2 regions of the Bariatricus sp. HCP28S3_D3 genome follow, and region 1 is predicted to be linked to the other one. Evidence: a T-box and tRNA genes for the amino acid it is inferred to sense, from the RefSeq annotation. Region 1 holds a T-box; the other holds one or more tRNA genes.
What was found. A T-box is a leader RNA that pairs with one kind of tRNA and senses whether it is charged. The one in region 1 lies ahead of proS (proline--tRNA ligase), so its partner is inferred to be a tRNA-Pro.

Region 1 (16,018 bases):
ATTTCTTTCACGGCAGTTCTCATGCAGTCCATCAGATTGGTTACGGAACCCGCAAGCGCGCCGTCGCTGACAAGTGTGGCGTATTTCCCCTTTACGGCAACATCCTGTCCGCCGAGTGTGTATTGACCATCTTCCATTCCGGCAGCGCGCATGCTGTCACTGATCAGGATCATACGGTCATCGCCGAACAGCTGGAATGTAGCTCTGACGACAGAAGGATGAATATGCACACCGTCGCAGATCAGTTCGGCACGGCAGTGCGGACTGTCGAATGCGGCACCGACGACTCCCGGAGCACGATGAGTGAAAGGCGGCATGGCATTGTAAAGGTGGGTGGCGTGTCTGGCACCACGGTCATAGGCCTCTTTGGCAGTCTGATAATCTGCAGTTGTATGGGCCAGAGAAATGGTAACCTTGTCGTGGAGTGCGTCGATAAATTCCATGGCACCCTCGTTCTCAGGGGCGATATCAACCAGTTTGATGAGACCGCCGGAACGCTCCTGAAGGCTGCAGAAAAGCGCTTCGTCACAGAGCCGGATGTGTTCGGCAGCCTGAGCTCCTTTTTTTGCCTCGCTTATGAATGGTCCTTCCATGTTGATCCCTACCAGGGAAGCCTGCCCCGGACGGGCAGGGGATTCGTTATAGGTACGTGCCGCATCCATAACCTGCACCAGTGATTCCGGGGACACCGTCATGGTTGCGGGACAGACGGATGTGACACCGCAGGAAGCCTCATATCGGGTGATGGCATCGATTGCCTCTACAGTACCGTCACAGAAATCATGTCCCATGCAGCCGTGAAAATGAATGTCGATCAGTCCCGGAATGGCATACAGTCCGTCTGCATCCAGAACAGATTCATTTTCAGAGGGGGCAAGTGAAGGACAGATCTCCGTAAAAACGTCCTCTTCGATTCGAATATCCAGTCTGGAAAATGTTTTGTCTTCACCGTAAACAAGTGCATTTCTGATAATCATGATTATTCAGCCTTCTTTCTAATGTATAGAACAAATATTACTGCGGAAGCCTGGACAAAGCAGCTTCGTCTGCTACCAGTGTTACATCCGGATGAAGCTGAAGGATGGAAGCCGGTACAGTCGGAGTGATCGGGCCGAAGAAAGCATCGCGAACGATATCAGCTTTATCTTCTCCACTTACAATGATCAGGATTTTCCGGGCACGCATGATCGTACCGATCCCCATGGTGTATGCCTGACGCGGAACGTCATCAATGGATGCGAAGAAACGCTTGTTGGCTTCAATGGTTCTTTCCTGAAGATCTACGCAGTGAGTTTCTTTCGGGAAATGATCAGCCGGTTCGTTGAAACCGATATGTCCGTTGTGACCAAGTCCAAGAAGCTGAAGATCCACTCCGCCAAGGGAACGGATGATTTCTTCGTAATGATGGCATTCTTCTTCGGCGTCTTCTCTGGTGCCGTCCGGCAGATAAGAAGCCTTGATATTTACATGATCAAACAGATTTTTATGCATAAAATAATAGTAGCTCTGGTCGTTATCACGTGTAAGTCCCCTATATTCATCCAGATTCACGGTCGTAACTTGAGCAAAATTGATATCCCCTTTATTGTACCAGTCAACCAACTGTTTGTATGTCCCGATCGGTGAAGAACCGGTAGCAAGACCTAAGACACAGTTTGGCTTCATGATCACCTGTGCTGAAATAATATTGGCAGCGGTGCGACTCATAGCATCATAATTTTTGGTTTTGTAGATTTTCATAATTTTCCCCTTTCTCAATGAACCTGTCGGCATGATATGCCTTCATATGATAAATGTATCAAAAGAAATATTGAAAAACAAGATAATGAAAATCAAAAAAATAGAAAGTGCAAAAAAAAACAATAATCGTGCTATTGGCTTTGCCGTTCATGAAATCCTGTCACATTTTACCGTTATTCTAAAGTAAAATTCATCGGTTTTCCCGTTTCCGGATGGAGGAAACTGAGGTGGAAAGCTCTGAGGGAAATGGGCTCATAGCTCGGTTTTTGTATGAATTCCGGATTGTATTTGTTATCGCCCCAAAGCGGTGCGCCTGCATGGGCCATCTGTACCCGGATCTGGTGATGACGCCCTGTTTTCAGGTGAACATGTACGGTGGTCAGCGTATTGCCGTCAGCGTCTTTGGCTGTAGCAACGGTTTCGTAAGAAAGCTCTGCGCGTCGGGCCTGAGGGGTGTCTTTGGAACATACCCGGGAGGTGTTGCTTCTTCCATCCTTTACGAGGTAATCGATCAGAGTTCCGCCAGGGGAAGGTAAAGTGCCGCAGCAGACAGCGCGATAGTCTTTGCAGAAATAATTTCCGATAAGCTGTCTGTTCAGCGCCGCCGCTGCTTTTGGATTTTTGGCAAAGACCATGAGGCCGGATACGGGCTGATCCAGTCTGTGAATGACTGCCAGATAAGGAGGCTTGGATCCGCCGGAAGAAGCAAGATGATTTTTCAGAATGCTCTCCATGTCAGGTTGTCCGAATCTTCGGGTCTGTACCGGTATGCCGGCAGGTTTATCACATACAATAATGTCTTTATCTTCATATAATATAGCAGGATGTTCCATAATTTACCTCCGGAGAATATTTTTCTTGACTTTTGAAAAAAAGGAAGTTACACTTATCTCCAGTAAAAGGGAGTAGCTTCCATTGATTCGTTTTGTCAGATCATCAAATGCCGAAATCAGTGTGATACGAAATCGTCATCACGATTATTTAAACATAATCCGGTTCGTATTGTCAATTAGCGAGACTTTTATTGCAGATTTTATGCCATAGGTGCAGTGTTTTGCAATAAGAAGTCTTTTTTATTTGCCTAAAATGCATTGCGTCACATAGGAAACGACTCAAAACACGAAACTTTGCACCGCCAAAATATAAATAAAATGGGAGGAAAAGATATGGTCTATGTATTGTTGATTCTGGGATTTGTATTATTGATTAAAGGAGCAGACTATTTTGTGGAAGGAAGCTCCAGTGTTGCGAAGCTCCTGAAAGTGCCTGCAATCATCATCGGGCTTACGGTTGTCGCATTCGGTACCAGCATGCCGGAGGCTTCTGTGAGCATAACCGCGGCACTGAAAGGGCAGAATTCACTTGCTGTAAGTAATGTTTTAGGCTCCAATATGTTTAATCTTCTGATCGTACTTGGATGCAGCGCCCTGATGAGGCCCCTTCGTGCCACCGACAGTGTATTGAAGAAAGAATTTCCGTTTTCAATCTTCATTACGGCAGCAATGCTTTTGATGACGACAAAGCTTGCTTTTGGGAAAATCCTTGCAGGAGAGGGGGAATTCGTACTTGGAAGGATCAGCGGTGTGGTTCTTCTTATCATGTTTGTCCTTTTCCTGGTACTTCAGGTTAAGGAGGCACTAAAAGCGCGAAATGCGATGCCTGCTGAAGATTATGCAGTCTTGAGCCCGGCGAAAAGTGCAATTTTTATTATTGGCGGAATTGCAGGAATCGTTCTGGGAGGAGATCTGGTTGTTGATTCTGCTACGGAGATTGCAGTTCGCTTTGGACTGAGCCAGACTTTTATTGGTCTTACGATCGTTGCAATGGGTACTTCCCTGCCGGAACTTGTTACATCGATGGTCGCGGCCAAAAAGGGAGAAAATGATCTCGCGTTGGGAAATGTTGTCGGTTCGAACATTTTCAATATACTTTTGATTCTGGGATCAAGTTCCGCAATCTGTCCGATCACAGTAGATATCGATGCGATATATGATATGATTATACTGATCGTGTTCAGTGTATTTGCGTTGATCTGCGCAAAGAGCCGTAAAGAATTATCCAAGAGAGAGGGTGTGCTCTTTCTGATGCTGTATGCGGTATATTTTGCATATATTTATGTGAGATAACTGCAGTGAAATATCAAAGACGGGTTGACAAATGCAGAAATCTCAATTAAAATCCTTAGTATCTGAAAAGAAATAATAGACACGTGGACCGTGAAGAGGATTAGTATATATTGGAAGTGGCACAGAGAGGTTTCCGTCCGGTGCAAGGAAGCTGCATGGAAGATATAGAACCTGCCTTGGAGTCCCTGTATGAAAATACAGCGCGCCCGGCGTTAACGGGAAATGAAGAGAACTGTTTTACGAAGTAAGACGGTTAATCAGGGTGGTACCGCCGGTTTTCCGGTCCCTTTTATCAGGGGCGGAAGAACCGGCGTTTTTTGTTTTGAAATAATTGTCAGTTATAATGCACCCCTGAGACAGACCAAAATATATGGAAGAGGAGAGGCTTGACATGGCAAAAGAAAAGAAGTTTGTAGAATCGATCACTTCGCGTGACGTTGATTTCGCGCAGTGGTATACGGATGTAGTCCGCGAAGCGAAACTTTGCGATTACTCCAGCGTGAAAGGATGTCTGAATTATTTACCGAACGGATATGCGATCTGGGAAAAGATTCAGGCTGATCTGGATAAGAGATTTAAGGATACAGGTGTGGAGAATGTGTATCTTCCTGTATTGATTCCGGAGAATCTTCTGCAGAAAGAAAGTGATCATATCGAAGGATTTGCTCCGGAAGTGGCATGGGTAACCAAGGGTGGAATGGAACGCCTTCAGGAGAAGATGTGTATTCGTCCTACATCCGAGACGCTGTTCTGCGATCTGTGGTCAAGAACCGTACAGTCCTACCGTGATCTGCCGAAGGTATGGAATCAGTGGTGCTCTGTACTTCGATGGGAGAAGACAACCAGACCGTTCCTTCGCTCCAGAGAGTTTTTATGGCAGGAAGGCCATACGATTCATGCGACTTATGAGGAGGCTGAGGAAAGAACACTTACTATGCTCAGAGTATATCAGGAGTTTATCCGGGATTCTCTGGCGATTCCGTTTGTATCCGGTCCTAAGACAGAGAGCGAGAAATTCGCAGGTGCTCAGGACACCTATACGGTAGAAGCTTTGATGCATGACGGAAAGGCACTTCAGTCTGCAACCAGCCATTTCTTCGGAAGCGGCTTCCCGGATGCATTTGACATCAAGTATCTGGATAAGAATAATGAACTTCACAGTGTATATGAGACTTCATGGGGACTTTCCACACGTATTATCGGTGCGATCATCATGGTACACGGTGATGACAGCGGACTCGTACTGCCTCCGAGAATTGCTCCGGTTCAGACGAGAGTGATTCCGATCGCACAGCATAAGGAAGGTGTACTCGAGAAAGCGAATGAACTGGTTGATACATTAGCGAAAGCCGGCTACAGCGTGAAGATCGATGATTCCGAGAAGAGCCCGGGATGGAAATTCAGTGAGCAGGAAATGCTTGGAATTCCGACCCGTATTGAAATCGGACCGAAAGACATCGATCAGGGACAGGTTGTCGTTGTACGCCGCGATACACGTGAGAAGATTATTGTTCCGATCGATGAAATTGCAACCAGACTCGGAGAAATTCTGGAAACGATCCAGAAAGACATGTATGACCGGGCAAAAGCATTCCTTGACAGCCATATTGATACAGCGGTGACCATGGATGAAATGAAAGAGAAATTCAATGAAAACCGTGGATTCATCAAAGCAATGTGGTGCGGAAGCGAAGAGTGCGAGGGCGAGATCAAATACGAGACCGGCGGCGCATCTTCAAGATGCATCTGCAAAGAAGATCCGATCAGTGATACATGTATTTATTGCGGTAAACCTGCGAAACATATGGTTTATTTCGGCAAGGCATATTAAGATAGTATAAAGAACAGGTGAATGTAAAGAAATATGAAGATTCAATTACCTGACAAGGTGCATCATATTATTACAACTTTACAGGATCACGGGTACGAGGCATATGCCGTAGGAGGCTGTGTCAGGGACAGTATCCTCGGACGGGATCCGCAGGACTGGGATATAACAACATCAGCGACGCCTTTGGAAACAAAGGCGTTGTTTGAACGTACCTTTGATACCGGAATTGAACATGGGACGATCACGGTACTTCTGGAGAAAGAAGGCTTTGAAGTGACGACTTATCGGATAGACGGTAAATATGAAGACAGCAGACATCCCAAAGAAGTTCAGTTTACACGCAGTCTGGAAGAAGATCTGAAACGGCGGGATTTTACGATCAATGCCATGGCATATAATGAGGAGGCCGGTCTGGTAGATATTTTTGACGGTCTGCAGGATCTGGATCAGAAAGTGATCCGATGTGTGGGGAATGCAGGGGAACGTTTCTCGGAAGACGCGCTTCGGATTCTCCGCGCAGTGAGGTTTTCCGCTCAGCTTGGATTTGACATTGAAGAGAAGACCCGGGAGGCAATCAGCGATCTGGCATCGAATTTAAGAAATATCAGTGCCGAGCGCATACAGGTGGAACTCGTCAAATTGCTGGTATCTCCGCACCCGGAGCGCATCCGGCTGGCATATGAACTTGGTATCACATCCGTGATTCTCCCGGAATTCGACGTTATGATGGTAACAGAGCAGGAGAATCTTCATCACTGCTATCATGTCGGCGAGCATACGATCCATACGATGATGAACATTGCGCCTGAGAAGGTACTGCGGCTTACCATGCTTTTTCATGACATGGGAAAACCGGCGACGAAATCGATCGATGAGAAAGGGGTCGCACATTTCAGGGGACATGTATGTGTCAGTGAAGAGATCGCAAGAAGGATTCTGCAGCGCCTCAAGTTTGATAATGATACTATAAGAAAGGTAAGCAAGCTGGTGCGTTTTCATGATTACAGAATGCCGGCTGCTTCGAAATATGTGCGGCGTGCAATGAACAGGATCGGAGAGGACTTATTCCCGTATTATCTGTTGGTGCAGCGTGCCGATATTGCCGGACAAAGTGAGTATCAGAAGACGAAGAAGATAGAAAATCTTGAGCAGATAGAAAAATTATATAAAGAAATTCTGGAATTGAAACAGTGTGTATCGCTGAAGGGCCTTGCCGTGACGGGACGTGATCTGATCGAGGCGGGAATGGAACCGGGGCCCCAGATCGGCGAGATGTTGGAAACGCTTTTAAAAGAAGTGATTGATGATCCTGAAAAGAATGAGAAGAAAGTTCTTCTAAAAATGGTATCTCGGGGCATACACTAGAAAGACATGAAAACGAAACGTGCAGGGGGATGCCATGAAAGATTATGGGATTAGTGTCTTAGAACAATACCAGATGGAAGTAAACAGCACCCACAGAATCAGGGGTGCTGTTTTGTGCGATACGGATCGCGGGCTGTTTCTTTTAAAAGAAGTATATATTGCACCGAAAAGGCTGCCCGTGCTCATCGAACTGTACAAAATGCTGAATGAAAGCGGAATCTGTATGGTGGATATGCCACTGGCAAACAAAGAGGGAGCGTATATTACGACGGCTGATGACGGAACCGGGTATATGGTAAGACGATGGTTCCAGGGGAGAGAATGCGATGTACGCCGGGAAGCGGAGCTGCTGGAGGGAACGAAATACCTGGCAAAGCTGCACAAACTGATGCGGATACCCGGTGAGGACACAACGGGAGCCGAAATCAGTTTTCCGCTGGAAGAGGAATTCAGGCGGCATAACCGGGAACTGCGGAAGGTGCGTACGTTCATTTGCCGGAGAAGTGTCAAAGGAGCATTTGAGACGGAATTCCTGAAAGGCTGTGACCGGATGTACGAATGGGCAGAAGGGGCGAACGAGCATCTGAAAGAGACCGGATACCGACGGTTATGGCAGGAGGCACAGGAGAAAGGGACCTGGGTTCACGGAGACTACAATTATCATAATCTGCTATTTTGCAAAGAGGGATTGGCAGTTACCGGATTTGACCGTGCGCACAGAGAACTCCAGTTGGATGATTTTTATTATTTCCTGAGAAAAACAATGGAGAAATACAGGTATGATGAGCGTCTCGGTTATAAAATGCTGCGAATGTACGATGCGGAAATAACACTCGGGAAAAAAGAAAGGGATTATCTTGCAGTGAGGCTCGCTTACCCGGAGAAGTTCTGGAAAATTGTGAATTTGTATTACCACTCGAATAAAGCATGGATTCCGGAGAAAAATGTTGAAAAACTGAGGACGGCAATTCGCCAGAATGAGGAAAAGAAGCGCTTTTTATCGAATATATTTGCTTTTCATTTATAGCCAAGTAGTGTATAATAGGGATAAAGCGAGTACCAGAATGTGCCCTTGAGGGAGAAATGTACTCAGAACAAATGGAGGTACAAAAAAGAGATGGAAGAATATGTAAAGAGATACGAAGAATGGTGTACTAACCCGTATTTTGACGCGGACACACAGGCAGAACTGAAAGCAATTGCTGATAATGATGGGGAAATCAAGGAGCGCTTTTACAAAGATCTGGAGTTTGGTACAGCAGGACTCCGTGGTGTGATCGGAGCCGGAACGAACCGCATGAATATTTACACTGTTAGAAAGGCAACACAGGGACTTGCCAACTATATCATCAAAGCAGGTGCGAAGGAACGCGGAGTGGCGATCGCTTACGACTCACGCCGTATGTCCCCGGAATTCGCAGATGAAGCAGCACTTTGTCTGGCAGCGAACGGAATCAAAGCATATGTATTCGAATCACTTCGTCCGACACCGGAACTGTCCTTTGCAGTGCGTGAACTGAAGTGTATTGCCGGAATCAACATCACAGCCAGCCATAACCCGCCGGAATATAACGGATATAAAGTATATTGGGAAGACGGCGCACAGATCACTCCGCCGCATGACAAAGGTATCATGGATGAGGTTCTTGCTGTTACCGATTATACAACAATGAAGACGATGGGACTGGAAGAAGCGAAAGCAGCCGGTCTCTACGAAGTGATCGGACAGGCTATTGATGACGCATATATTGCCAGATTAAAAGAGCAGGTACAGCATCAGGATGCAATTGACGCAGTGGGTAAGGATCTGAAGATCGTATACAGCCCTCTTCACGGAACCGGAAATATACCTGCCAGACGTGTACTTAAGGAACTTGGCTTTGAAAATGTATATGTTGTGAAAGAACAGGAACTCCCGGATGGAGAATTCCCGACCGTTTCTTATCCGAATCCGGAAGCAGAAGAAGCATTTGAACTTGGACTTAAGCTTGCAAAAGAGGTAGATGCCGATCTGGTACTTGCAACAGATCCGGATGCAGACCGACTTGGAGTGCGTGTAAAAGATAAAGACGGCGTATACCATACATTAACAGGAAATATGTCAGGATGTCTGCTCGCTGATTACGAGATTGGACAGAAGAAAGCCTTGAAAGGCCTTCCGGAAGACGGATACCTGATCAAGACGATCGTTACTTCCAATCTGGCGGATGCCATTGCAAAAGGATATAATGTAGGACTGATCGAAGTCCTGACAGGTTTCAAATATATCGGACAGCAGATTCTTGGATTTGAAACAAGTGGAAAGGGTGAATATCTTTTTGGATTTGAGGAAAGCTATGGATGTCTGATCGGAACACATGCAAGAGATAAAGATGCAATCGTAGCAACAATGGCTCTTTGCGAAGCAGCAGCTTACTATAAGACAAAAGATATGACATTATGGGATGCAATGGTTGCAATGTACGAGAAATATGGTTATTACAAGGATGATATCAAGTCAATCACCATGAAGGGAATTGAAGGACTTGAAAAGATCCAGAACATCCTGCAGACACTGCGCAATAATCCGCCGGCTGAGATCGGTGCTTACAAGGTGCAGAAGGCAAGAGATTATCAGGCAGATACAATCAAAGATCTGGCAACCGGCGAAGTAACACCGACAGGCCTTCCGAAGTCCAACGTTCTTTATTATGAACTGAATGATGATGCATGGGTATGTGTTCGCCCGTCAGGAACGGAACCGAAAGTAAAATTCTATTACGGAATTAAGGGAACTTCTCTTGAGGATGCAGATTCCAAATCAGAAGAACTTGGAAAAGCAGTGCTTGCTATGGTGGATCAAATGTTGTAGAAAACAGTTTGTCCGGAAAGAATTGTATTTCGGTGTTCCTAAGAAGGATTTAGGCTTGACAAAGGCTTTAAAACCCGATATAACTTTACATAGGGCATTCTGCAAGGACGCAGTCAGCCTTTAGTACGAGGTAGAATACAGTTGGTATTCGAGTGATTATGATACAGGAGGAAATATTCATGAACAAAACAGAATTAGTGGCAGCAGTGGCAGAGCAGGGAGAGGTTTCTAAAAAAGATGCAGAAAAAGTGCTAAAAGCTTTTGTTGATGTAGTTACAGAAGAACTGAAAAAAGGGGAAAAAGTTCAGTTGGTAGGTTTTGGAACATTTGAGGTAAGTGAAAGAGCTGCAAGAGAAGGAAGAAATCCTCAGACCGGTATGACCATGAAGATTGATGCCTGCAAAGCGCCGAAGTTTAAAGCAGGAAAAGCTTTGAAAGATGCTGTAAACGCATAATTGGTTTTGGATTGATGAATGTAAATAGAGAGCGCTGGCCGCTCTCTATTTTTGTAGGAGAAATAATGATATGAGATTAGATAAGTTTTTGAAGGTATCGCGCCTGATCAAGCGCAGGACTGTGGCAAATGAGGCATGTGATGCCGGAAGAGTTATGGTGAACGGTACGGTAGCAAAGGCATCCGTTAAAGTGAAAAAAGGGGACATTATTGAGATTCAGTTCGGAACAAAGACTGTAAAAGTGGAAGTGCTTGAGCTAAAGGAAACTACAAAGAAGGACGAAGCTGCCGAGTTGTTCCGATACCTGTAATTCTATAAAGTTTTTAACATATATTATCCCATACATTCATAAAATGATATCAAGGCACTGAATGACCGGAGCATATCCGGATCATGGGTGAATGCGCGGAGGGATCCGCATGTATCATAGATGGAAAGGTTGGGGGTAGTGGTGGAAGAAAGTAAGATGCCGAAAACGCACAATCATAAGCTTGTAATCAACAACAGAAAAACCAGTATGGTGACGGGAGTTCTGGATGTATTGTCGTTTGACCTAAATGAAATCCTGCTGGAAACGGATCAGGGAATGCTTATGGTGAAAGGAACGGACATGCATGTGAACCGTTTAAGCCTGGAAAAGGGCGAGGTGGATTTGTCGGGGAATATTGACAGTGTGGCATATTCCAATATTAATTCGGCAGGAAAACAAGGTGAAAATTTTTTGACAAAACTTTTCCGGTAACCGAATATGTTGGGAATTGAAAAAGAGTTTTTGGTGTTCCTTCACGCAATCATAACCGGAGTTTTTGTGACTGCTGTATATTTAAGTCTTAGGGTGCTGAGAAGGATTTTCCGCCATGCATTATGGGTGATCAACATAGAAGATTTCATATATTGGATTTTTGTATCACAGTACTTTTTTGTGCAAATTTACCACACAAGTAATGGTGAGATAAGGTGGTATTTTGTACTAGGTGTTGTGATTGGGGCGATTTTGATGCACTTTTTCGTTGCTTTTACAAAAAAAATCGATCAAAAATTATCTGATTTGATGGAGAAAAAAAACGGAAAAACTATTGATAAATCTGGGGAAAAAAGATAATATTATTTTACAATTGTGGATTTTATATAAGTAATAATAGGGAATATACCGGTTGGAAACAACAGTAAAGGGTGAGTATATATAATGGGAAGCTTAAAGCAGAAGAATCGGAAGATCCGGAAAGGACGTTCGAAGAGCAGGCTTCAGAATCATAAGAGAAGTGTGTTGGCAATCAGCAGTATTATTGTGATGCTCAGCGCAGTAATTGTTATTCATGGAATGGCGTTGCAGGCGAGAAACAAAGAATACATGGCTCAGGAAGCAGAACTTATGGCACAGCTGGATGATGAGAAGGATCGCTCGGAAGAGATTGATAAACTGAAAGAATATGTGGGAACAGATGAATATATTGAAGATGTTGCGAAAGAGAAGCTGGGATTGATTAAGCAGAATGAGATCCTGTTTAAGGCGGCTAATTGATGACGTATTCACGAATGATGAGCTTTGGAAGAGATTCCAGAGCTCTTTGTATTATAGTAAGGGAGGCAGGCAGATGGGAGAAAACAGAAACGAAGTGACGGTGATGCAAAGTCCGTATGTAACGCAAGCGGACAAGTTTGCCAAGTCCCTTAGACATCTGGCGGATACATTTCTGAAAATGGAAGGAACCAGGGAAGGTTTCAGTGCTGAGGAAGTTCAGGAAATGATCAGACAGATAGAGGATCGGGTGTGCGGTTCCTGTGAGCGGAGAGAGCATTGTACCGGACAGAACAGGGAACAGATCGATCTGCTCATTTATGAATTGCTTTGTGCGGTGGAAAAATACGGTACTGAACTGAATGTAGAGATGAAACGAAAACTTCAGAAAAGCTGTATTCAGGCGCCTCGTTTTCTCAGGACTATTCTGGATGTGTTTCAGGAAGCAAAGAAAACACTGATTTGGAACAATAAAATGATCTTAAACCGGGAAGGATGCGCAGTCCAACTGGATACGTTCGCCCAGATGATACAGCATGCGACCAGGGAACTGGATGCAAGTATTTTTCAGGATCCGCCATTGGAAAAAAAGCTGAAGATGCACCTGAAAAGATCAGGAGTCAGGATGCTGAGCTCTGTATTTTTTGTGAATCCGCAGGGACGATATGAGATTCATATTACGGGGAAAACAGAAAAAGGGGTATGTATGACGACGAAAAAACTGTCAGAGATACTTTCGGACTGTGTCGGACGGAAAATGTGTCCTGCCAGCGAGGAAAGGCCGGTGATGAGTCAGGAATACTGTACGGTAGTTTGTGTAGAAGGACCGGGATATTATACGATGCAAGGCATCGCAAAAATCGGAAAAGGATGTCAGAAGATTTCGGGAGACAGTTACCTGATGACGAGATTGCCCGGTGGTCAGGAGGCGGCAATCCTTTCTGATGGGATGGGATCCGGAGAACGTGCTTCCAGAGAAAGTGCGATGATCGTAGATATGTTGGAAGAATTGCTGAAGGCGGGATTTCCCAGACAGACGGCACTGTCTATGATGAATACAGCACTGGTCATGGGAAGAGAAGAAGTATGTTTTTCTACTGTGGATATGAGTATTTTTGATCTGTACAGTGGGGAATGTGAATTTATAAAAGCTGGCGCTGCACCTACGTTTATACGGAAAAGGGAAGGGATGGAGCATATCTATTCTGAAAATCTTCCGCTCGGCGTAGTGCCGAATCAGCAAAGCGGAGAATTCAGAAGAAATCTGGAATCGGGTGATGTTGTTGTGATGGTCACGGATGGAATCCTGGATGCACTGCCTTCGGGAGAGCAGGAGCAATTGCTGGATCTGATCATCGGAGGAACATCGCTTGAAAATCCGAAAGAATTGGCCCATTATATCCTGCAAAGTGTCCTGGAACTGACAAACGGTGAACCGAAAGATGACATGACAGTTTTGGTGGCAGGAATCTGGGAGATGTGTTACTCTAATGATACGAAGAAAGAAAATCGTACAAAAGGAAAATCATGATGCTGAATAGAATAAAAAAGTTTATGGAAAAGTGGCATATGCTGACAGCGGGGGATACCGTGATAGCAGGTGTTTCGGGAGGTGCAGACTCAATGTGCCTTCTTTTTGTGCTGGAAGAATTGAGAAAGAGTATGGAATTTGATCTTGTTATCGTTCATGTGAATCATGGGATCCGCGGTGAAGCAGCAGATGCGGATGAGGAGTACGTGCGAGACATCTGCAGGAAGCTGGGGCTTACTTGCGAAGTATTTCATGTGAACGTCCCGGAATATGCAAGAAAGGAAAAACTTTCCGAAGAAGAAGCCGGAAGAGAGCTACGAAGAAAAGCGTTTCGTGAAACAGCAATCAAATATGGTGGTACCAGAATTGCACTGGCACACCACCAGGATGACAATGCAGAGACATTTTTTCTACATCTCGCCAGAGGAAGCAAGATGAAAGGACTTGGAGGGATCTGCCCTGTAAAGGGAGATTACATTCGCCCGCTTCTTTGTGTGAACCGGATGGAGATAGAAGAATTTTTGGAGAAAAAAGGAATCCTTTATTGTATGGATGCAACAAATCTGGAAGATACTTATACAAGAAACAAGATAAGAAACCATGTCATCCCATATTTTACAGAGAACATTAATTCAAAAACGGTAGAACATATTAATGGGGCTATGGAGCAGCTTCGAGAGGTGCAGGAATATCTGGAACGCCGGATGAGGGAAGCGTATCGGAAGTGCGTGAAAGAGGAGCGGGGGAAAATCCATATTTCTGAGCAGGAGTTCCGTAAACAGGATGAGCTGATCGGCAGAATGGTATTAAGACAGGCAATGGTTTGTCTTAGTAAAAAAGAAAAGGATCTGGATGAGGTTCATGTAGTTCAAATCAGAGAGTTGCTGGATAAGCAGACGGGCAGAAAAATTGATCTTCCTTATAAAATGCGTGCGGTACGGACATATGAGGGAATTGATTTGACTCTTGGAAATGAGACGAAGAACAATGGTACAGAAATGGGAAACGAAGGCAAAATTGTATGTATCCCGAATGTAAATGAAACAGAGGAATGGAGAGTTGAGTATGGAGATTGGAAGGTTTCTTGCAGAAAATTTCCGTTCACCCAGGGACTTGAGGGGATTCCGAAAAAAACATACACGAAATGGTTCGATTATGATATAATAAAAGAGAACGTCTTTGTACGCAACAGACGGGCAGGAGACAGGATTGCGATTGATAAAGAAGGAAATACGCAGAAACTGAAATCCTATTTTGTGAATGAGAAAATTCCGTCGGACAAAAGAGATAAAATTCCGCTGATCGCGGAAAAGGAGAGAATTCTCTGGATTGTGGGATATCGTCAAAGTAAGGCATATCAAGTGACGGAACAGACAAAGACCGTTTTGGAGATTACGATAAATGGAGGTACCTAAATGGCAGAGAAAATTAAGGTTTTAATACCGGAAAAAGAAGTGAATGCAAGAATTGAAGAATTAGGAAAAAAGATCAGTGAGGATTATGCGGGAAAACAGGTACATTTGATCTGTGTACTTAAGGGAGGAGTTTTCTTCATGTGTGAACTGGCAAAGAGGATTACTGTGCCGGTTTCCATGGACTTCATGAGTGTCAGCAGCTATGGTGACGGAACTTCATCCAGCGGAGTTGTGAAGATTGCGAAGGATCTTGATGAATCGCTGGAAGGAAAGGATGTACTTGTAGTTGAGGATATTGTGGACTCAGGACGTACGCTTTCTTATCTGCTGGAAATTCTTCAGAAGAGGGGACCTAAGAGTATGCGTCTTTGTACATTACTCGACAAACCGGAACGGCGTGTTAAAGACGTGCATGTTGATTATGTAGGATTTAATATTCCGGATGAATTTGTGGTAGGGTTCGGATTAGATTATGCACAGAAATATAGAAATTTACCATACATCGGATGCGTAGAGATGTAATTGGTGGAAGGAGCAATAATTGAATAATAATAATAAGACAAGAGGAATCAGCGGGCTGATGCTTCTTCTTTGTGCTGTTTTTATGATAGGAGCATACTGGTTTATGAATCAGGCCGAGAAACAGGAGAAGGCATATACTTACCGGGAGTTCCAGGAAGATCTGCAAGATAATAATATTAAGAAAGTTGAAGTAAAGCCGGACAAGGTAGCACCAAATGGCACGCTAAGGATTGAGAAAAATAATGGTGTGCTGGAAGAACTGTATGTCACAGACGTTAATGAAGCACAGGAGCTTCTGAGCTCTTATGATGAAGTAATCTGTTATGTGGATTCTGTACCACAGGAAAGCTGGTTTGCGACAACGATGTTACCAACGCTTTTGATGATAGGTGCACTTGTTCTTCTGGTTATGATGATGAATCGCCAGGGTGGTGCAAATGCAAAGGCGATGAATTTTGGGAAAAGCCGTGCGAAGATGAGCACAGAAGCGGAAAATAAAGTCAAGTTCAACCAGGTTGCCGGCCTGAAAGAAGAAAAGGAAGAACTGGAAGAGATCGTGGATTTTTTGAAAGCTCCGGGGAAATATATTCAGGTTGGAGCAAGAATCCCGAAGGGGGTGTTGCTTGAGGGACCTCCGGGAACCGGTAAGACTTTACTTGCAAG
Region 2 (16,018 bases), on a different contig from region 1:
TGAGATCGCCGGAGAGACCGCTGCATGCAGTAAATTATTCGGCATCGATCCGAAGGTTGCATTCTTAAGCTACTCTACACTCGGATCCGGAAAGGGAGAAGATGTAGACAAGATGCGCAATGCTACCGCAAAAGCAAAAGAACAGTTCCCGGATCTTGCAATCGACGGAGAATTACAGTTCGACGCTGCTGTTTCACCACGTGTAGCCCAGACAAAATGCCCGGACAGCAAAGTGGCAGGACATGCAAACGTATTTATTTTCCCGGATATCAATGCAGGAAATATCGGATACAAGATTGCGCAGCGCCTCGGCGGATTTGATGCATACGGACCGATCCTTCTCGGACTGAATGCCCCGATCAATGACCTGTCCCGCGGATGTAACGCAGACGAAGTTTACGTAATGGCCATCCTGACAGCCGCACTTGCTTAATTTTCAAAAGTACGTGAATCGAGCTCTCTTTCTGATGAGGAAAGGGAGCTTTTCTTCTACTGGGATTCCGAACAATGGTATTCTACTCTGTTATTATATTTTCTAATAGTGATAGCGTAACACAGATGAACATGTTAAAATATAAACAAAGATTCTCTGAAATACAAGTCTAGAAAAGAGGTAGAAAATGAGTAAAGAGTCATTATTACTGCAGCCATTAAAAGTAGGAAATCTGACATTAAAGAACCGTATCATGTTCCCGCCGCTTACTACCGGATATGAAGAGCGGGACGGATCGATCGGGGAGCGGAGTTTTCATTTTTATGAAAGACTGGCAAAAGGGGGAGCTTCTTATGTCGTGATCGGAGATGTAGCTCCGGTCAATACTGCATCGCCGACGCCGAAGCTGTTTGATGACCGTCAGATTCCGGCATTCAGAAAACTGGCAGATGCAATGCACGTATATGATTGTAAGCTTGCATTGCAGCTATTCCATCCGGAATACGATGTGCCGGGTGTAGGAAAGATGATCCAGGGTTCCATGATGGCAATGAAAGAGGCTGAAGCTGCCAAAGCACAGGGGGACATGGAGGCTTTCGGAGTTAAGATGAAGGAAGCGGGACAGCTCCGCAATGATGCCTATGCGAAACTGCACCATGACATGCAGCATTTTGTTTCGGAAGCAACTGTAGAACAGTTGGAAGAGATCAAGAAATCCATCGCAACATCCGCAAGAAGAGCGGCTGAGGCCGGAGTGGATGCGATCGAGGTTCACGGAGACCGCCTGCTGGGTTCCTTGTGCTCAACCGTTCTGAATCACAGAACCGATGAATATGGAGGAGCATTTGAGAACCGTATCCGCTATGCATTGGAAGTGGTTGCGGCAATCAAAGAAGCGGCGCCGTCTCTGATGGTGGAATATAAGCTCCCGTTCATTACGATCAACGCGGATGGAAGTGACCGTGGAAAAGGCGGACTTTATGAATCGGAAGGTATTGAATTTGCAAGAAGACTGGAAGCAGCAGGAGTGGATATGATCCAGGTCGCTCAGGCAAACCATACCGGAAATATGGGCGATACTATTCCTTCTATGGGAACCGTTCCATATAACTGGACTCTTCCGATTGCAAAGAAGGTAAAAGAAGTGGTATCGATTCCGGTTGCAACGGTAGGACGAGTGGTGAATGTGAAAAATGGAGAGGAGATTCTTGCAAATGGCGAAGCAGATATGATCAGCTACGGAAGATCCCTGCTCTGTGATCCGGATATTGCGATTAAGATTGAGAAGGATGAACCGATCCGTGAATGCCTGAACTGTAATAAGGGATGCGTAGATGCAATCCAGAATCGCCGTTATATTTCCTGTGTACTTAATGCGGAAAATGGAGACGAGGCAACCATTTTCATTAAACCTGCAGAAGAGAAGAAGCATGTTGTGATTGTCGGAGCAGGTATTGCCGGACTGGAAGCGGCACGTGTGGCAGCAGTTCGCGGACATCAGGTAGACGTTTATGAGAAAGCGGATCATATCGGAGGCCAGATCCATCTTGCAGCGGTACCGCCGAGAAAGAGCGAGATCCTTCGTTCCGTTGAATATTTTGAGAGAATTTTGCCGGAACTTGGGGTAACGATCCATCTGAATACGGAATGTACCAAAGAAATTATGAATGGTGCAGATGCTGTGATCGTGGCAGTCGGTGCACATGATTTCATCCTTCCGGTGCCGGGAGCAGACAGTGAAAACGTCGTATCTTCGTGGGATGTTTTGAGTGGAAAAGCAGAAGTCAAAGGCCACTGTGCTATCATCGGCGGCGGTCTTGTCGGAACGGAGACTGCAGAATATGTACTGGAGAAAGGCTGTCAGGTATCGGTGATTGAAATGCTGGATCAGATTGCAAATGGAGAATCATCCACCATTCTTCCGATTATCATGAAAGATTTTGCACAGCATGATGTAAAACAGTATGTCAATACAAAAGTCAACCGTATCGTCAACGAAGGAAAGACGATTCTTGCTACGGATACAAAGGAAGAAAAAGAAATTTCCATAGATTGTGATACGATTATTATGGCAGTAGGGTCCAAGAAAAATGAGTTGGATATGGAAGGCGTTACTGTACCTGTTTATTACGCAGGAGATTGCTCCGGAGATAGAACGGCCAGCATTGCAGAAGCAGTTCGTGCGGGATATGCGGCTGCAAATGAAATTTAACGAGAAGATTAGGGGGCGACATTACAATCGCCCCTAATTGTGTAAAAATAATAAAAAATACATCCTATGCTATATATTTTTCAATACCCGCTCTGCATTCTTATAACAGATTGCATCGATTTCACCGGAAGTAAAGCCCGCCTTCTCGAGAGACGGAAGAAGAAGCGGCATATCCTGACATCCGGCAAGTTCCATTTCACAGCTCATTCCGTCGAAATCACTTCCAAGGGCAGCAATATCAATGCCTCCTACATTTACAATATGGCGCAGATGCGCTGCGATTACATCGGCACTGCAGATTCCGTTATCCTGCAAAAATGTACCGTAGAAATTCACACCGACAAGTCCCTGACGTTCTCCGATCTGACGGATCATCTGGTCGGTTAGATTCCGGGAATGACCGCAGAGAGAGCGGCAGCAGGAGTGACTGGCGACGAACGGCTTACGGGTATTTAGATATACATCTTCAAAACCGGCATCGGAAAGATGCGATACATCGATCAGCATACCGAGCCGTTCCATTTCTCCAATCACCTCCAGACCGAAAGGCTTCAGACCGGTTCCACTCTGGGAGGACATGTTGTGGGGAAATCCCAGTTCATTTTCATAGTTCCAGGTCAGCGTGATCAGGCGTATTCCTTCCTCGTAAAGCGTGTACAGACGGCTCATGTCATTTTCCAGAATACCGCCTTCTTCTACTGTGAGAAAACAGGAAAGCTTTCCGGCGGATTTGTTGCGCAGATAATCATCAAAAGAAAAGGCGCAGGATACCTCAGCGTGTCTGTCGGCGCTACTTTTTAGAAGACGGATCATCTGTAATGCATCTGTGTAATGGCTTTCACTTATCGGAGTCTGCTTCCGGTTGAGAAAGCAGGCGAAGAACTGGGCCAGAGCACCGGCCTTGTGCAGTCTGGAAAGATCAATGTGTCCGCGGTTTTCCCACGGGGTTTCATCCGGAAGCGTGTCTTCCTGCGTGTAGAGACGATAGAGTGTATCACAGTGGAGGTCAATGTAGTTCATGATCAAATCCTTCTTTCTATTCAGAATAAATGTCCATATACTGTATTTAGTATACTTTATGAAGAATGGCTTGTAAAATGAAATTGCAATATATAGTGCGAAACTGGTATAATACGGTTAGATACCGATCAGGAAAACGGAAAGAGGAATAAGGAATGCTGTATGTGTAGAGGATTTTGGAAAATAATTCCAAAACTTCGTCACAATGCCACGTTGACAATCGAAAGCGTGGTTTAATATAATAAAATAAACAAGGGCGTTTTCTGATAGGGAAAGAGCGCCCTTTTTTCAATATCAGAGAGTTTAGTATTATCAAAATGCAGTCTGTTTTTCAGTATGGAGGAATACATAATTATGAGAAATTATACAAGAAAAGATATTCTGCGTCTGGTGGAAGAAGAAGATGTCGGATTTATCCGTCTGCAGTTTACTGACATTTACGGTACATTGAAAAATGTGGCGATCACTACAGGACAGCTTGAAAGAGCATTGAATAATGAATGCATGTTTGACGGATCTTCAATTGAAGGATTTTCGCGGATCGAAGAATCAGACATGTATCTTCGGCCGGACCTGAATACATTTACCATTTTCCCATGGCGGCCGCAGCAGGGAAAAGTGGCAAGATTTATCTGTGATATCTACCGTCCGGACGGAACAGCGTACGAGAGCGACCCACGCCAGGTTCTGGAAAATGTAATTCGGGAAACCGAAGAAATGGGATATCAGTTTGTAGTCGGACCTGAATTTGAATTTTTCCTTTTCCATCAGGATGATGATGGAACACCGACGACAACAACGCATGAGAAGGCGGGATATTTTGATCTTGGGCCACTCGATCTGGGAGAAAATGCGAGAAGGGATATGGTGCTCACACTGGAGGATATGGGAATAGAGATTGAGGCATCCCATCATGAAATGGCACCGGCGCAGCATGAGATCGATCTGAAATACGAGGAAGCGCTTGAAACTGCGGATAATATGGTTACGTTCCGGATGGTTGTGAAAACAATTGCCAAACGTCACGGATTACATGCGACCTTTATGCCAAAACCGAAATACGGAATCAATGGTTCCGGAATGCACCTGAATATGTCACTTTCCAGAGATGGAGAGAATATTTTCTCGGATGAAAATGATGAACATGGTCTGAGCCAGGAAGCTTATTATTTCATCGGCGGACTCATGAAGCATATCAAGGCGATTACATTTATCACGAATCCTCTGGTAAATTCTTACAAACGTCTTGTACCCGGATATGAAGCACCTACTTATATTGCGTGGTCGGCAAATAATAGAACACCGCTGATCCGGATTCCGGAATCCAGAAGGAGCGGTAAACGAATCGAGCTGCGAAGCCCGGATGCATCTGCAAATCCATATCTTGCACTTGCGGTTTGTCTGGCAGCAGGAATGGAGGGAATCCGTGAAAAAATTCTTCCTCCAAAAGAAATCAGTCAGAATATTTTTGAATTGAATGAAGAGGAGAAAAAGGCGCTTGGCATTGAATGTCTCCCGGGCAGCCTTATGGAAGCGGTAGAAGAATTTGAGAAAGATGCTTTTATCCAGAAGGTACTTGGAGAGGAACTTTCCCAGAAATTTATCAAAGCAAAAAAAGCAGAGTATGACAGATACCGCAGTCATGTATCGGAATGGGAAATGAATGAGTATCTGCAGAAATATTAGAGCTCCTTACCAAGTAGCATTTGTATAGGCGAAAAGAGTGAGGAGGCTGGTATAATGAGTAGTATTATTGTTGTATTTCCCAAGAAGGAAAATGCGACGAATATTCGAAATATACTGGTACGAAACGGATTTGGTGTGATGGCGGTCTGTACGACCGGTGCACAGGCGATCCAATATGCAGATGATCTTGATGATGGGATTATAGTTTGTGGGTATAAATTATCGGATATGCTATATACTGAATTGAGAGAGTATCTGCCGGAGACATTTGAGATGCTGTTGGTTGCATCACCGGAGAAATGGCATGATGGCCGGATTCCGGGTGTGATCGGCCTTGGGACGCCCATCAAAGTATTTGATCTTGTAAATACGATGGAAATGCTGATGCGCACGATGGAGCGGCGCAGAAAGAAACGCAAGGCCGACCTGAAGAACAGAAACCCGAAGCAGCAGGCATTAGTGAAGCAGGCAAAAGAGCTTCTGATGGAGCGAAATCATATGACAGAGGAAGAAGCACACCGCTATCTGCAGAAATGCAGTATGGACAGCGGAACGAATATGGTGGAGACAGCTCAGATGGTACTTAGTATTATGGCAGAATAGGAGTTGGCAGGAGCGAAGCGATCTATGAATTTTACGAAGATGCATGGACTTGGAAACGACTATGTATTTGTGAATTGCTTCAGAGAAAAGATAACAGAACCATCAGAATTAGCAAAAAGAATCAGTGACAGACATTTTGGAATTGGATCGGACGGATTGATACTGGTGAAACCTTCCGTGAAGGCTGATTTTAAAATGGAGATTTACAATGCGGACGGTTCCGCTGCAAAAATGTGTGGAAACGGGATCCGCTGTCTCGCGAAATACGTGTATGAGTGCAAAATGACGGCAAAGACGGCTTTGACGATAGAAACCGCCTGCGGGATACGTAATCTGGCGCTTCAGATTGAGGAAGGTGAGGTGGAGGCAGTCTGCGTGGATATGGGAACCCCCAGACTGAATACCCATTGCATCCCGATTTTGTGCGAGCGAGATCTTGTACTGAATGAACCGATCACGGTGAAGGGAGAGGAATACCGGATTACGGGGATTTCCATGGGGAATCCACACGCAGTTGTCTATGTGGATCATGTGAAGGATTTCCCGGTGGAGGAGCTGGGACCGGCGTTTGAGTTCCATCCCAGGTTCCCGGATCGGATCAATGCAGAGTTTTGTCAGGTGATTGATCGAAAAACGATTGCCATGAGAATCTGGGAAAGGGGTTCGGGAGAGACGCTTGCCTGTGGTACGGGAGCCTGTGCCGCCTGTGTTGCATCCGTATTGAATGACTTGACAGATGAGAAAGTTACAGTTAAATTATTAGGAGGAGAATTAGCCGTCAGATGGGACCGCAAGGTCAATCATGTGTATATGACAGGACCTGCAGAGCGGGTGTTTGACGGAATTTTATAAAAGGAGAAGATATCAATGTACAAAGTAAATGAAAATTATCTGAAATTACCGGGAAGCTATCTGTTTTCCAATATTGCTAAGAAAGTAGCCGCGTTTCAGGCTGCAAATCCGGACGCATCCATCATCCGTCTGGGAATCGGTGATGTTACCCAGCCGCTTGCACCGGCGATCATTGAAGCGCTCCACAGTGCGGTGGATGAGATGGCACACGCCGAGACATTCCACGGCTATGCGCCGGATCTTGGGTATGAATTTCTGAGAAGTGCGATTGCAAAGAATGATTTCCAGGCACGCGGATGTGATATCGCATCGGATGAGATCTTCATTTCCGATGGAGCAAAATGCGATTCCGGAAACATTCAGGAGATTTTTGGACCGGATTGTAAGATTGCAGTATGTGACCCGGTTTACCCGGTTTATGTAGACACCAATGTCATGGCAGGACGTACCGGTACATACGACGCAGCTACCGGAACTTGGAGTGATGTGATCTATATGCCGTGTACGGCTGAGACCGGATTTGCACCGGAACTTCCGGAAAAGACACCGGATATCATTTACCTGTGTTTCCCGAATAATCCGACCGGAGCAACGATCACCAAAGACGAACTGCAGAAATGGGTTGATTATGCAAATAAAGTCGGAGCTGTGATCATTTACGACGCAGCTTATGAAGCATATATTACAGAAGAAAATGTACCACACAGCATTTATGAATGCGAAGGTGCAAGAACCTGCGCGATCGAACTCCGCAGCTTCTCGAAGAATGCAGGATTCACCGGAGTCCGTCTGGGTGCAACCGTTATTCCGAAAGATCTGAAATGCGGTGATGTGATGCTGCACTCTCTCTGGGCAAGAAGACATGGAACCAAGTACAATGGCGCTCCATATATCGTACAGAAAGCCGGCGAGGCTGTTTATTCAGAAGCGGGCAAGGCACAGCTGAAAGAGCAGATTGCATACTATCAGAAGAATGCAAAGACGATTTTTGAAGGACTGAAAAATGCAGGATACACCGTATCCGGAGCAGTGAATTCCCCGTACATCTGGCTGAAGACACCGGACAATATGACTTCATGGGAGTTCTTCGATTACCTGCTTGAGAAAGCGAATGTGGTAGGCACACCGGGATCCGGATTCGGACCGAGCGGAGAAGGATATTTCCGTCTGACCGCATTCGGAAGCTATGAAAACACACTGGAAGCAATTAAGAGAATTCAGAGTATTTAGTAAGAGTGGCCAGGGGACGTACCCCTGGCCACATTTTACAATAATATTACATAGAATTTATGTGTTTTTATCTGTCACTTGATATATTTACTCTGTTAATGTGCGAGATGCGGCATATGTTTTACTGTGCATGCAAGGTGCAAAAAGGAAAGGAGATCCAATTATGGAAAAGGACAGACAAAAAAGACGAGGGTTACTGAGAAGTATTTGCCAGAACGGAAACCGATCTGAATGGAGAACGGGCGCCACAGGGAAACAGAGACAGTGAGACAAATCTTGGCGATCTGATCACAGATGCGATGCTGTGGAACGTCTCAAAGGATGTGAATTAATCGTGTTACGATTAAGAGTGTGAACGGAAGAGCATTTGACCCGGCTGAGACATACGCTGTAGTAATCAATAATTTCTGTGCGGCAGGGCTTGGTGCCATTGGATATACAGTCCGAAAGAAATATACTGCAATGTAAAATGATACTTCAGGGCTGAACTTCGAATTGTTAAAATATATGAGCGCAAATTACTTTTTGATTCACAGATACGTGAAGGTAGAGAGTAATTTGCGCTTTTGACATTTGGTTACAATTTGCTGCAGGCACGCTCTGTATTTTTGGAGGCTTCTGCTTTTATCTGTAATTCCGTAATGTGTTCCCCGTAATTCGCGGACTGGTGAATGTCAATCCATAAAAACTCAAGAAGATCACCGGATAAAATCAGATGGTGTTTATCAGCATATTCTTGTATCATAGGAAAATAAGACTTGTGTTGGTGAGAATTGCCCTGATAACAGACGGAGAGATAGTCCCCTTCGTCCAGTTCATCCGTTCCGTTCGGATCAATAATGAATACCCCGGCATAGTTTCCGAAACGATTTTGGGTTGCATCTTCAAGAGGAAGAAATGAGCCGATTCGATTATTGCCAATAATGTACAGGTGATTTTTATCCTTATTCATCAGTTGCTTGATGAGCATATCCATTTCTTCGTCCGTATGGTAAAGGTGGTTGAGAATATGGCATTTACGCTTGGGAAAATGTTTAAGTATTACGGTGTCAAGTGGCTGGCGGGTAGCTTTTTCCAAGGTGGATAACCGTTCGGAAACATTTTCTTTCAGTTTTTCCAGAGCCTTCATATGTTCTTCTATGAGCCCTAATTCTTCCTCCAGGAGCGTTCGGGTGGACTCGATACTCCGGTTCTGCATATAATTCCGGATCTTTTCCATCGGAAAGTCTAAACGGCGCAGATCGCGTATGACGTTCAGTTTCCAAAGATCATCAAGACCGTAGATCCGGTATCCATTTGCCCCTCTTCTGGGAGATAAAATTCCAAGTTTTTCATAATAACGCAGAGAATCTGTACCAATCTGATAAATCTTTGAAATTTCACCGATCGTATAGTATTGTTTCATAAGTGACTCCTTTTATTGAGAACAGAAAAAATTTAAAACATTTTGCAAAAACGGGTTGACCTTAGTATTATACCAAGGTTTAATCTGAAAAGGAAGCGTATGAAAGTAGAGGTTTTTGTTTTATGCAATTGGAAGGCAAGTCGCTAAAGACAGATTTTTTGAAATTTATCATTCCGTCGATTATCGCACAGTGTGTATTCTCTTTATATACGATGGTGGACGGAATCTTTGTTGCACGAGGAGTTTCGGAAGTGGCACTTACGGCAGTCAATATATCCATGCCATTTTCGGTAGGATTATTTTCAATTTCGTTGTTATTTGCTGTAGGAAATTCTACAATCGTTGCAATATCTTTGGGAAAGGGGGAAAAAGAGAGGGCGAATCAGGTGTTTACCCAGAACATAGTGGTTCTTTGTGTGCTGGCGGTAACCGTGACAGCGCTGGTACTGATTTTTCTGGAACCATTTGCCAGATTTCTGGGCGCAACGGATACGATTCTTCCCTATGCGAAGGAATATATTGGTACAATCGCGCCATTTGCGATTGCGTACATGCTTTCGTATTCTTTTGAAACTCTGATCAAGACAGATGGGTATCCGAAGCTGGCTACGATTTATGTTACCAGCGGTGCAGTTCTAAACTGCATTCTGGATTATCTTATGGTAATACGATGGAACCAGGGCGTACGGGGAGCAGCTTGGGCAACAGGCCTTTCTCAGGCTGCTGTCATTGTACTGTATCTAAAGCATTTCCTCGGGCCCAAAGGAACGATCCGCTTTGCCGGATTCCGGTTCAGCTTTGCGGTTATATGGCGTCAGATACAGAATGGGTTCGCGTCCGGCATTACGGAGTTTTCGGGTGGAATGATCATCTTCTTCTTTAACCAGGCCATACTGGCATTTATCGGAGAAGAAGCCTTGGTAAGTTATACGATCATTTCCTACGTGAATACGATTGTGGTGATGTCAATGACCGGAATCGCTCAGGGAACACAGCCGCTGATCAGCTATTATTATGGTAAAGGGGAGCGGAAAAAGTATCAGAAGCTTCTGAAATACGGGATTGTGGCGGCTATGGTATTTTCGGGTGTATCAACGGCAGGCTGCTATCTGGGAGCAGAAGGAATTGTAAAAGTATTCCTGGAAAACGACAATCCGCAGCTCATAGCGTATACTGTGCGAGTGTTTCGCGTTTTTATCCTGTCCTTTCTGCTGGCGGGATATAATGTAGTGATTGGCGGGTATTTTACATCGATCGAAAAGGCAGGATTTGCAGCGGCAATATCATTGACGAGGAGTCTGGTTGCGTTGGTGGGAAGTCTGGTGATTCTGACGGCTGTGTTCGGCGGAGAAGGAATCTGGTGGTCACCGCTTTTGGCAGAAACAGTTTGCCTGATTCTGGCCCTTGGAATGCTGAACTGGTACAGAAAAAAGCAGATGTGAAATGTCTGAAAAAAGAAAGAAAAAACACAAGAAAACTTTCTTTAAAAAAAATAAAAAAAGGGGTTGCATTTCATGGAAGTTCTGGTATAATAACATTGTTCGCTGATGAGAGCGGCTAACAAACACCAGATAATGCGGATTGGTGTAATGGCAGCACAGCAGACTCTGACTCTGTTAGTAGAGGTTCGAGTCCTCTATCCGTAGCTCCTTAATTGAATAAGGGAAAAGGATATTCTGAAAAGAATATCCGAAACACATCGGAGTGTGGCTCAGCTTGGTAGAGCGCTACGTTCGGGACGTAGAGGTCGCAAGTTCAAATCTTGTCACTCCGATTTTTTAAACCACAAAACTTGAAGACGCAGGTTTTGTGGTTTTTTAGATAGTAGGGACGTTTCTTTTGCCACGACCAGCGCCCATTGGCATGATTTTATATCGAAGTTCCACTCCATGAGAGAATGATCTCATGAAAAAAGAAAATGAATAAAGGTGGGGTTCACCACTTACCACAAAGCAGCAGCATGAGGAAGAGAGTTTCTTCATGCTGCTGCTTTGCTATAGTTTATTCCTATATATCGTAATAATATATCTGGATTAGGCAGTGACATTTATATATGGTAAACTTATATTCATTGGAATGGTAAAAAAATGATAAGACCTTACAGAAAATATGAAAAAATGACTTTTAGGAGAGAGGAAAGTATGGACAGAGGGATCAATACAAGATGTCTTCATTTAAAAGAAACAGAAGGGAAATCAGAAAACTATGGAGCGATAAGTTATCCAATATATCAGACATCAACTTACGCACACCCGGGTGTTGGGAAAAGTACGGGATACGATTACACTATTGATGGAGCTGTTTGAGCCCGGTGATCATTTGGTTGTCGAATCAGATCTGTATGGTGGGAGCATTCGACTGTTTGATAATGTCTCTAAAAAGAATCATTATGAATTTACATTTCTGGATTGTTCTAATGAAGATGTAGAGGGGGTCATTCGGGAAAACACGAAGGCCATATATATAGAAACGCCTACGAATCCGATGATGAATGTTTCAGATATATCTTACATTGCCGGAATAGCGAAGAAACATCATTTATTGTTGATTGTGGATAACACATTCTTGTCACCATATTTTCAAAACCCATTGGAACTTGGAGCTGATATTGTAATACACAGCGGGACAAAGTTTCTGGGAGGACATAATGATACACTTGCAGGATTTGTTGTAACGAACAACGAAGAAATACAGGAGAGACTTCGTTTCCTTATAAAGACTACAGGGGCAGGGCTTTCGCCTTTTGATAGCTGGCTGCTTCTAAGAGGAATTAAAACACTGGGAATACGTATGGAGAAATCACAGGAAAATGCAATTCAAATAGCTGCCTAGCTGAAGCAACAAAGTTGTGTGAAAAACGTGTATTATCCCGGTCTGCCGGAACATCCCGGCTATGAGATTATGAAGAAGCAGGCAAGAGGATTTCAGAGGATAAATGTTGCAGCTCCAAGAAAAATAATCACGGAATGCCTTGAACGGATTCGGGGAATATTGTGAAGATAAGTAACATTAAAAGAGAGAGGGAAAGTGTTAAATTGAGAAAAGAAATCCTGAAAAATGCATTTATAAAGTCCATACCAATCATGTTCAGTTATCTGTTCGTCAGTATGGCGTATGGAATCATGATGGAAGAGGCAGGATTTAAATGGTATTACTCATTGTTCATCAGTATGACGGTGTATACAGGGGCGTTTCAGTTCCTTCTGATTACTTTTTTGAGCAGTGGCGCTTCTATTCTTACCATCGCATTGATGGCTTTTTTGATGAATAGCCGGCAGGTATTCTATAGTCTGACATTTGTGGATGAATTCAGAGAAATGGGGAAGAAAATGTTGTATATGATCCACACCATGACAGACGAGACTTATGCGGTTAACCTGACTCTTGACTCAAAAGGGAAAGAAAAAGAAGATACCATGTTCCTGATTGCATTGCTCTCCCGATGTTACTGGATGATTGGCGCTGTTACGGGGGGAATCCTGGGGCAGGTGATTCCGTTTGATCTGAAAGGGATTGATTTTTGCATGACGGCCTTATTTATTATCATCTTTATAGACCAGTGGGAGAAGGCGGATAACCATCTGCCTGCTCTGGCGGGTCTGGCAGTGGCATTGATTTGTCTGATTACAATCGGAGAGAGGAGTTTTATACTTCCCTCATTACTTATTATATCGGGCATGCTACTGGTTGTACGTAAACGGAGGAGTGGAGAGTGAATAAAAATGAGATTATTCTTGCAATTTTGGTATCTGCCGTTATAACATTCTCACTTCGTGCTCTGCCGTTCGTGGCTTTCCACGATGGAAGAAAGATGCCGGAAGAACTGGTCTATCTTGGAAAAATCCTGCCTTCTGCAATTATGGCGGTATTGATTGTGTATTGTCTGAAAAGTGCAGTGACAGACTGGAGAGGGACCGGAGTACCGGAACTGATTGCGGCAGTGGTGACGGTGATTAGCTACAAGTGGAAACATAATACGTTATTTTCAATCGTATCAGGGACGGTATGTAACATGTTGTTGTTGCGTTTGATGTAGAGAATCGTAGGAGGATTAAAATGCTGCATATTTGTCGCAAATCTGTAAAATTATATTTGAGGGGACAAGCCAATGATAAATCAATTTTCAAGGACACAGTTACTGTTGGGAGAAGAAGCAATGAAACGACTTGCGGGGGCGAAAGTGGCAGTATTCGGAATCGGAGGTGTGGGAGGATATGTGTGCGAAACGCTGGTAAGGAGTGGCGTGGGAGCTTTTGACCTGATCGATGATGATAAAATCTGTCTGACGAACCTGAATCGTCAGATCATCGCCACAAGAAAAACAGTAGGAAAATATAAAGCAGATGTAATGAAAGACCGGATTCTGGAAATAAATTGGGCCTTCTCAAAATCGGTCAATCGTATATAATAGTAATTAACCGAACCGGTCAATAATCGGAGAAGCCAAGGAGGAACGCCATGAACGAGAAATTCTTTTCCCTTCCGATAGAAAAGCAGGAAGCGATCATCAACGCCGGCTATCGGGTGTTTTCGGAAAATTCTTATAAGAAAAGTCCAATGAGCGAGATTGCGGATGCAGCCGGAATCAGCAAGTCTTTATTATTCTATTATTTTCATAATAAAAAAGAGCTGTATTTGTTCCTGTGGGAGAATTGTGCGCAGCTCACGATTGAAGAACTGACGAAAAGTGGATGTTATGAGCAGAAGGATCTGTTTGAAGCTATGTACAAAGGAACGCAGGCGAAAGTACGTATCATGCGGAGGTATCCGGAAATTGGGAAATTTACGCTCAAGGTGTATTACGAGAAGGACCCGGAGGTCAGGGCGGATATCCAGAAAAGCATCGCAAAATATGCCGATTTTAAACAGAATGTCAAACAACTGAACTTTGACTCCAGTCAGTTTGTCCCCGGCATAGACATCGAAATGATGTATAACGATATGTACTGGGCTTCGGAAGGATATATCTGGGAAAAGATTCAGGATGAGAAGTACGATGTGGACATGATGGAGCGGGATTTCCTGAAAATGGTGGATTTCTGGAAATCTATTTATTTACGAAAAGAGGGGGAACACGATGAAGGCAATTGAAACAACGGATCTGACCAAATATTATGGTAAAGCAAGAGGGATTATTAAGTTGAATCTGTCGGTAGAAGAAGGAGAGTTTTTCGGATTTATCGGACCGAACGGGGCGGGGAAGTCTACCACGATCCGAACGCTTCTGGGACTGATCCATCCGACTTCGGGGCAGGCTAAAATACTGGGAATGGATATAGGGAAGGATAGAAATCAGATTCTGTCTGAAGTGGGATACTTGCCTTCGGAAGCAGTATTTTATCAGGGGATGAAGGTCAAAGATATTTTGAAGTTGTCTGCGGATCTGAGGAAGACAGACTGTGCGAAAGCATCGGCAGAATTATGTGACCGGCTGCAGCTTGATACGAGCCGGAAAGTGGAAGAGCTGTCTTTCGGGAACAGGAAAAAAGTTGCGATCGTTGCGGCGCTGCAGCATAATCCGAAGTTATTGATTCTCGATGAACCGACCAGTGGTCTGGATCCGCTCATGCAGAGGGAATTCTTCTCTGTCTTGAGAGAGAAAAATGAACAGGGTACAACCATTTTCCTGTCCAGCCATGTGCTGTCAGAGATTCAGAGAAATTGTACGAGAGCGGCAATTATTCGGGAAGGACGTATGATTGCCTGCGACAGTGTGGAAGCATTGTCCCGCACCAATGCAAAACGCATCACGATTCATGGAGCAATCTCACTTCAGGGATTGGATGGTGTACGTGATCTTCAGGAAACAGACGGCGTATCTAGTTTTCTTTATAGTGGAGATATCAAACGACTTCTCCAGATACTTGCAGGCAGTGATATCACGGATCTTTCGGTCGCAGAGCCGGATCTGGAAGAAATATTTATGCATTACTATGAGGATGGAGGGGAGCAGTAATGACGTTAACAAAGCATGAATTAAAACAAGGCTGGAAAGCACTTGCGATATGGACGGTGTCGATCGCTTTTTTTATTGTAATCTGTGTGCTGCTGTATCCTGAAATGAAAGGTGAAATGGAAGGTGTCAGCGACATATTCGCTTCCATGGGAGCATTTACAGCAGCTTTTGGCATGGATCGTTTGAATTTTGGTACTCTGATCGGATTCTATTCTGTTGAGTGTGGAAATATTCTGGGATTAGGCGGAGCATTTTTTGCCTCTTTTGTTGCAGTCGGGGTTCTGGCAAAGGAAGAAAAAGAAAGAACCGCAGAATTTCTGCTTACACATCCGGTCAGCAGAAGCCGGGTTGTCAGTGAAAAGCTGATTTCTGTTCTTATTCAGATCGTGATTCTGAATGCGATCATCTTTGCGCTGTCGGTTGCTTCCATTAAAGGAATCGGAGAAGAGATCATGTGGAAAGAAATTTCGCTGATCCATCTTGCATTTTCCCTGGTGCAGCTGGAACTGGCAGGTATATGCTTTGGAATTTCAGCATTTATCAGAAAAAGCGGAATCGGAATCGGACTGGGAATTGCGACTGCGATGTATTTCCTGAATATTGTGGCTAATATTTCCGAAA

Region 2: it has a tRNA-Pro gene. The T-box ahead of proS (proline--tRNA ligase) is inferred to sense a tRNA for this amino acid. The anticodon was not compared.

Annotation. Positions count from the first base shown of each region.
Region 1 covers NZ_JBQHTK010000012.1:7,063-23,080, reverse strand. Annotated here, with positions in the region: gene nagA (N-acetylglucosamine-6-phosphate deacetylase) at 1-977, opposite strand, end outside; gene nagB (glucosamine-6-phosphate deaminase) at 1,015-1,740, opposite strand; gene ACTNB3_RS09255 (RluA family pseudouridine synthase) at 1,914-2,573, opposite strand; gene ACTNB3_RS09250 (calcium/sodium antiporter) at 2,907-3,866, shown strand; T-box leader at 3,948-4,157, shown strand; gene proS (proline--tRNA ligase) at 4,258-5,697, shown strand; gene ACTNB3_RS09240 (CCA tRNA nucleotidyltransferase) at 5,731-7,062, shown strand; gene ACTNB3_RS09235 (CotS family spore coat protein) at 7,097-8,089, shown strand; gene ACTNB3_RS09230 (phospho-sugar mutase) at 8,180-9,913, shown strand; gene ACTNB3_RS09225 (HU family DNA-binding protein) at 10,093-10,368, shown strand; gene ACTNB3_RS09220 (RNA-binding S4 domain-containing protein) at 10,439-10,678, shown strand; gene yabP (sporulation protein YabP) at 10,835-11,110, shown strand; gene yabQ (spore cortex biosynthesis protein YabQ) at 11,117-11,470, shown strand; gene ACTNB3_RS09205 (FtsB family cell division protein) at 11,555-11,890, shown strand; gene ACTNB3_RS09200 (SpoIIE family protein phosphatase) at 11,964-13,418, shown strand; gene tilS (tRNA lysidine(34) synthetase TilS) at 13,415-14,833, shown strand; gene hpt (hypoxanthine phosphoribosyltransferase) at 14,834-15,355, shown strand; gene ftsH (ATP-dependent zinc metalloprotease FtsH) at 15,414-16,018, shown strand, end outside.
Region 2 covers NZ_JBQHTK010000001.1:153,867-169,884, reverse strand. Annotated here, with positions in the region: gene pta (phosphate acetyltransferase) at 1-433, shown strand, start outside; gene bilR (bilirubin reductase, long form) at 621-2,645, shown strand; gene ACTNB3_RS00775 (dipeptidase) at 2,715-3,665, opposite strand; gene glnA (type I glutamate--ammonia ligase) at 4,020-5,351, shown strand; gene ACTNB3_RS00765 (ANTAR domain-containing response regulator) at 5,406-5,954, shown strand; gene dapF (diaminopimelate epimerase) at 5,979-6,806, shown strand; gene ACTNB3_RS00755 (LL-diaminopimelate aminotransferase) at 6,822-8,036, shown strand; gene ACTNB3_RS00750 (MerR family transcriptional regulator) at 8,614-9,441, opposite strand; gene ACTNB3_RS00745 (MATE family efflux transporter) at 9,564-10,883, shown strand; tRNA gene ACTNB3_RS00740 (tRNA-Gln) at 11,017-11,087, shown strand; tRNA gene ACTNB3_RS00735 (tRNA-Pro) at 11,142-11,215, shown strand; partial or broken gene ACTNB3_RS00730 (trans-sulfuration enzyme family protein) at 11,583-12,366, shown strand; gene ACTNB3_RS00725 (AzlC family ABC transporter permease) at 12,477-13,157, shown strand; gene ACTNB3_RS00720 (branched-chain amino acid transporter permease) at 13,154-13,477, shown strand; partial or broken gene ACTNB3_RS00715 (tRNA threonylcarbamoyladenosine dehydratase) at 13,550-13,816, shown strand; gene ACTNB3_RS00710 (TetR/AcrR family transcriptional regulator) at 13,900-14,532, shown strand; gene ACTNB3_RS00705 (ATP-binding cassette domain-containing protein) at 14,519-15,397, shown strand; gene ACTNB3_RS00700 (ABC transporter permease subunit) at 15,397-16,018, shown strand, end outside.